One region of the Streptomyces sp. NPDC111656 genome, then DNA from elsewhere that is predicted to be linked to it. Evidence: riboswitches for the same ligand, from Rfam matches in the RefSeq annotation. Region 1 holds a riboswitch; the other holds the start of a gene.

Region 1 (3,256 bases):
TCGCGGCGATCGGCATCGGAGCGCTCGTGCCGGCGGCCATCATGTCCATCGCGGCCGCGAACCTCTTCACCCGCAACATCTACAAGGACTTCATCAAGCCGGACGCGACCCCGCAGCAGGAGACCAGGGTCTCCAAGCTGGTGTCGCTCCTTGTGAAGGTGGGCGCGCTGGTCTTCGTCCTGACGATGGACAAGACGGTCGCGATCAACTTCCAGCTCCTGGGCGGCATCTGGATCCTCCAGACCTTCCCGGCACTGGTCGGTGGCCTGTTCACCCGCTGGTTCCACCGCTGGGCGCTGCTCGGGGGCTGGGCGGTGGGCATGCTGTACGGCACGCTCGCCGCGTACGGGGTCGCCTCTCCCACCCAGAAGCACTTCGGTGGCAGTTCGAAGGAGATCCCGGGCATCGGGGAGATCGGCTACATCGGTCTGACGGCCTTCGTCCTGAACGTCGTGGTCAGCGTCGTCCTCACCTTCGCCCTCCGCGCCTTCAACGCGCCGGACGGCGTCGACGAGACGTCTCCGGAGGACTACACGGCGGACGCGGGCGACCCGGGCGTCGAGGCGGAGCTTCCCCCGGCCACGGCCGGTTCCACCCACTGAGCCCGGGGGCTCCGCCCCCAGGTCCCCGGGTGCGTGTGTTGACTGCGGGTGGGTGGGGGCTGGTCGCGCAGTTCCCCGCGCCCCTAAAAGCCTCCAGCCCGTCCGGCGTGTGAGAACGAGGCCGATGGGGCGATGGGGCACCGGGGCGCAGCCCCGTGCCCCAGGGGCGCGGGGCTGTGTATATATGCGGCTCCGCCGCGGGGCGCGCCAAGCCCCCACCCACCCGCAGCCGAAGAAGCGCGCACCGTGTTGCACACACGCCGGCATGGACATCCGCATCAGACAGGCCCACCCCCACGAATACGCCCGCATCGGCGAGATCACCGCACAGGCCTACCTCGGCGACGGCCTGCTCGACTTCGGGGAGAGCGACGAGTACCTCGGCGAACTGCGGGACGTGGCGAAACGAGCCACCGCCGCGGAGGTCCTCGTCGCCGTGGACCACGACCACGTCCTCGGCGCCGTGACCTTCGTACCGCGCGGCGGCCCCATGGCCGACCTGGCCCGCCCCGGCGAAGCCGAGATCCGCATGCTCGCCGTCGCACGCGAGTCCCGCGGCCGAGGCGTCGGCGAGACCCTCGTCCGCGCCTGCGTCGACCACGCACGCGCCACCGCCGGCTGCGTACGCGTCGTGCTCTCCACCCAGCGCACCATGCACGCCGCCCACCGCATCTACGAACGCTTCGGCTTCACCCGCACCCCCGACCGTGACTGGAACCCGCTCCCGGACCTCGACGACATCACTCTCCTCACCTATGAGTTGACACTCTGACACCGGCACGACACAACATCTGGTGGTGTCACCGCAGCCCGACACAAGATGTATGCTCATGCTCGCTGTCGCCGCAGGGGAATCCGGTGCAAATCCGGAACTGTCCCGCAACGGTGTACTTGTACGTGTTCGCACATCCGCGCCCATGTACTCGCGTCAGTCCGAGGACCTGCCGACAGCGCGCCCGGCCATCCGGCCCGGGTGCATGACGTCCGGGCCTCGCGGAATGGGTCGGTGGACGCGACGCCGTGTGCGCTCGTGAGCTGCCCTGCCCTCCGCCAGGCCCCGTGCCGAGCGAGGGAGAGCCCCAAGTGACCATCGCGCCAGCCGACCCGGCTTCAGCTACCGCTTTCGCACAGCAGGAGCGGAAGCAGGTCCTGGTGGAGACGGACGGTCCCGGTACCACGCTGCTGCGTACCCTGACCGACCTCACCGCCGACCTCCCCGACGCCGACCCCGGCCGGGTCGCCGCCGCCGCGCTGCGCGGCCGGTCCGCGCACGCGGACGACACGGAGCTGCGCGAACTGGCCACCGAGGCGGCCGCGGGCCTCATCTCCGAGGACCCCGTCTACTCCCGGCTGGCGGCCAGGCTGCTGACGATCAGCATCGCGGCGGAGGCCGCCTCGCAGGGCGTCACGTCCTTCTCCGGGTCGATCGCCACGGGTCACCGCGAGGGCCTGATCGCCGACCGCACGGCGGAGTTCGTCCGGCTGCACACGGCCCGGCTGGACGCGCTGATCGACATCGACGGCGACGACCGCTTCGGCTACTTCGGCCTGCGCACCCTGCACAGCCGCTATCTGCTCCGGCACCCGATCACCCGCAAGGTCGTCGAGACGCCCCAGCACTTCATGCTGCGCGTGGCGTCGGGCCTGGCCGAGGACACTGCGCTCGATTCAGAAGCGGGGAACCGGGCCCTGGACGAGGTCGCGGCGCTCTACGGGCTCATGAGCCGTCTCGACTACCTCCCCTCCTCTCCCACGCTGTTCAACTCCGGTACGCGGCACCCGCAGATGTCGTCCTGCTACCTCCTCGACTCCCCGCTGGACGAGCTGGACTCCATCTACGACCGCTACCACCAGGTGGCCCGCCTCTCGAAGCACGCGGGTGGCATCGGACTTTCGTACTCCCGGATCCGTTCGCGCGGTTCGCTCATCCGCGGTACGAACGGGCACTCCAACGGAATCGTCCCGTTCCTGAAGACCCTCGACGCCTCGGTCGCCGCGGTGAACCAGGGCGGCCGGCGCAAGGGCGCGGCCGCGGTCTACCTGGAGACCTGGCACTCCGACATCGAGGAGTTCCTGGAGCTGCGCGACAACACCGGTGAGGACGCCCGCCGTACACACAACCTGAACCTCGCGCACTGGATCCCGGACGAGTTCATGCGCCGGGTCGACACCGACGGGCAGTGGTCCCTCTTCTCGCCCTCCGACGTGCCCGAGCTGGTCGACCTGTGGGGCGACGAGTTCGACGCGGCGTACCGCAGGGCGGAGGCGGCCGGCCTCGCCAAGAAGACCATCCCGGCCCGTGACCTCTACGGCCGCATGATGCGTACCCTCGCGCAGACCGGCAACGGCTGGATGACCTTCAAGGACGCCGCCAACCGCACCGCCAACCAGACGGCGGAGCCGGGCCACACCGTCCACTCCTCGAACCTCTGCACCGAGATCCTGGAGGTCACGGACGACGGGGAGACGGCGGTCTGCAACCTCGGCTCGGTCAACCTGGGCGCCTTCGTGGTCGACGGGGACATCGACTGGGAGCGGCTGGACGAGACCGTCCGTACCGCCGTCACCTTCCTCGACCGTGTCGTCGACATCAACTTCTACCCGACCGAGCAGGCCGGCCGGTCGAACGCGAAGTGGCGGCCCGTCGGCCTCGG
Region 2 (3,256 bases), on a different contig from region 1:
TGAGGCGGATCCCGGCGGAGGTGATGACCTCCGCCCCGTCCTCGGACGCGATCTGCACCCGATAACGGCGCGTACTCAGCGTCGTCGGACGCCCCGACCTCGCCTGGCGCCGGGAATCGACGACGCGAGCCATCCGCGCGACCTGTCCGAGGGACGGAAACACGCCCTGGTACTCGCGATCCAACTCTCCGCGGCGCTGCTCCTGGCCGAGCCGACCCGCGGGCTCGACCACCGGGCGAAGACCGAGCTGGTCCGCATGGTCGACGCACTCGCGGCACAGGGGCGGACCGTCGTCATCTCCCCGCACGACGTCGAGTTCGCCGCCCGGGCCGCGGATCGGATCGCGTCGCGGTCCTCGACGGTGCTGACCACCTGCCGCCGCTCCGCCCGCCGCGCCAGATTCCAGGCCCCCGGTCCGCTTCGCCGGCCCGAAACTGTCCGATTCCCGCGGTCGTTGAGCTCGGCCGACTCATTCGAGGGCGTGTCGGGGTGGATTTACTAGGACGTCCAACTATATGCTCGTGAGGAATACCCGCGGTGCAGGGAAGCCGGTGTGAATCCGGCACGGTCCCGCCACTGTGACCGGGGAGTACGTCGTCGAGCAGGACGCCACTGACGAGCGAGATGTCGGGAAGGCGGACGGCGCGCGCTGATCCGGGAGTCAGGATACCGGCCGCGGTTTTGTTCCGTGTTGTCCACGAGGATGGAGCAGACACGCATGGCATCAGTGTGCACCCACGACCCTGGTGATCCGGCCGGACGGGCATTCACTGCCGCGCGCCCCGTCGGACAGGTACGGAGCGTCACGCGTCTCGCCGGACAGGTGTGGACCGTGACGCGCCCTGCCGGGCAGGTGCGGACCGTCACGCGTCCCGCGGTACGGACGGCGAGTCCCGAGCATCCCGCGGATCGGGCACGCGCTCACGCGATCCGCGCGGTCTGAACGGCCCTTCTCTGCCCCATGCCGTCTCGCGCGACCCCCGCACGCACAAGGCCCTGCCCGTGTGTGCCGGTGGTCGGCGCGCCATCCCCGGATCCCACCTGACGAGAGCAGGCACCCATGGTCCGTGAACACGACCGCGCCACCGTGCGTGAGTTGAGCCATTTCATCGGCGGCAAGCACACTCCGGGAACATCGGGGTCCTACGGCGACGTCTACGACCCCAACACGGGCGCGGTGCAGGCCCGCGTCCCGCTCGCCGACCGCGCCGAGACCGAGGCGGCGATCACCGACGCCGCGACGGCGCAGCGCGAATGGGGCGAGTGGAATCCGCAACGCCGTGCCCGCGTCCTCCTCCGCTTCCTCCAACTCGCCGAGGGCGAGCGGGACGCGCTGGCCCGGCTGCTCTCCTCCGAGCACGGCAAGACGGTCGCCGACGCACACGGCGACATCCAACGCGGCCTGGAGGTGGTGGAGTTCGCCGCCGGGATCCCGCATCTGCTGAAGGGGGAGTTCACCGACAACGCCGGCACCGGCATCGACGTACACTCCTTGCGCGCCCCGATCGGTGTGGTCGCCGGCATCACCCCGTTCAACTTCCCCGCGATGATCCCCCTGTGGAAGGCGGCTCCCGCGCTGGCCTGCGGCAACGCCTTCATCCTCAAGCCCTCCGAGCGCGACCCGTCCGTACCTCAGCGGCTCGCCGAACTCTTCCTGGAGGCGGGCCTGCCGCCGGGCGTCCTGAACGTCGTCCACGGCGGCAAGGAGAGCGTCGACACCCTCCTCGAAGACCCCCGCGTCGGCGCGCTCGGCTTCGTCGGCTCCACCCCGATCGCCGCGTACGTCTACGCCACCGCCGCGACCCACGGCAAGCGCGCCCAGTGCTTCGGCGGCGCCAAGAACCACATGATCGTGATGCCGGACGCCGACCTCGACCAGGCCGTGGACGCCCTGATCGGCGCCGGGTACGGCTCGGCGGGGGAGCGCTGTATGGCGATCTCCGTCGCCGTCCCGGTCGGCGAGGACACCGCCGACGCCCTGGTCGCCCGTCTGAAGGAGCGCATCGGCTCGCTGCGGATCGGCCGCAGTGACGACCCCGAGGCGGACTTCGGCCCGCTGGTCGGACGGGACGCCGTCGACCGGGTCCGCCGTTACGTCGACCTCGGTGTCGAGGAGGGCGCGGAACTCGTCGTCGACGGACGGGACTTCGTCCTGCCCGGGCACGAGAACGGCTTCTTCGCCGGTGCCTCCCTGTTCGACCGGGTCACCCCCACGATGCGCATCCATCAGGAGGAGATCTTCGGGCCGGTCCTGTCCGTGATCCGCGCCGCGGACTACGAGGAGGCCCTGCGGCTGCCCAGCGAGCACGCCTACGGAAACGGTGTCGCGATCTTCACCCGAGACGGCGACACCGCCCGCGACTTCACGCGCCGGGTGAACACCGGCATGGTCGGCGTGAACGTGCCGATCCCCGTCCCGGTCGCCTACCACACCTTCGGCGGTTGGAAGCGTTCCGGCTTCGGCGACCTCAACCAGCACGGTCCGGACGCGATCCGCTTCTACACCCGTACGAAGACCGTCACCTCGCGCTGGCCCTCGGGCCTTCGGGAAGGCGCGAGCTTCACCATCCCGACGATGGGCTGAGCGCGATGACCACCACCCTGCTCACCGAGGACCAACAGGCCCTCGTCGAGACGACCCTGGACTTCGCCCAGGACCACCTCGCCCCGTCCGCCCTGGACTGGGACCGGGACAAACACTTCCCGCTCGACGTCCTGCGCAAGGCCGCCGGACTGGGCCTCGGCGGTGTGTACGTCCGCGAGGAGGCGGGCGGCTCGGGCCTCACCCGTGCCGACGGCGTCCTTGTCTTCGAGACCCTGGCCTCGGGCTGTCCGTCCATCGCGGGCTATCTCTCGATTCACAACATGGTCGCCTGGATGATCGACCAGTACGGGCAGCCGGCTCAGCGGGAGCGATGGCTGCCCCGGCTCTGCGCCATGGAGGACCTGGCGAGCTACTGCCTGACCGAACCGGGCGCCGGATCGGACGCCGCCGCTCTGCGCACCCGTGCCGTCCGCGCCGGCGGCCACTACGTCCTGACCGGGGTCAAGCAGTTCATTTCCGGCGCGGGAGCCTCTCAGGTGTACGTCGTCCTGGCCCGTACCGGCGCCGACGGCCCGCACGGCATCTCCGCGTTCCTCGTCGACAAGGACGACCCCGGCCTCTCCTTCGGCCCCAACGAGCGGAAGATGGGCTGGAACGCCCAGCCCACCCGCCAGGTGATCCTGGACGGCGTCCGACTGCCCGCCGACCGGC

Evidence for each region. Region 1 has a riboswitch for cobalamin ahead of ACZ7M3_RS06035 (ribonucleoside-diphosphate reductase subunit alpha). Riboswitches for the same ligand answer to the same signal wherever they lie in the genome.
Region 2: it holds a riboswitch for cobalamin, as region 1 does, so the genes downstream of both, ACZ7M3_RS33895 (CoA-acylating methylmalonate-semialdehyde dehydrogenase) here and ACZ7M3_RS06035 (ribonucleoside-diphosphate reductase subunit alpha) in region 1, are expected to answer to the same signal.

What each region holds. Positions count from the first base shown of each region.
Region 1 covers NZ_JBVKCA010000002.1:106,970-110,225, forward strand. The annotation lists gene mctP (monocarboxylate uptake permease MctP) at 1-602, shown strand, start outside; gene ACZ7M3_RS06030 (GNAT family N-acetyltransferase) at 868-1,374, shown strand; cobalamin riboswitch at 1,427-1,565, shown strand; gene ACZ7M3_RS06035 (ribonucleoside-diphosphate reductase subunit alpha) at 1,686-3,256, shown strand, end outside.
Region 2 covers NZ_JBVKCA010000014.1:61,020-64,275, forward strand. The annotation lists gene ACZ7M3_RS33885 (GlxA family transcriptional regulator) at 1-133, opposite strand, end outside; partial or broken gene ACZ7M3_RS33890 (cobalt ABC transporter ATP-binding protein) at 95-343, shown strand; cobalamin riboswitch at 519-692, shown strand; gene ACZ7M3_RS33895 (CoA-acylating methylmalonate-semialdehyde dehydrogenase) at 1,061-2,584, shown strand; gene ACZ7M3_RS33900 (acyl-CoA dehydrogenase family protein) at 2,590-3,256, shown strand, end outside.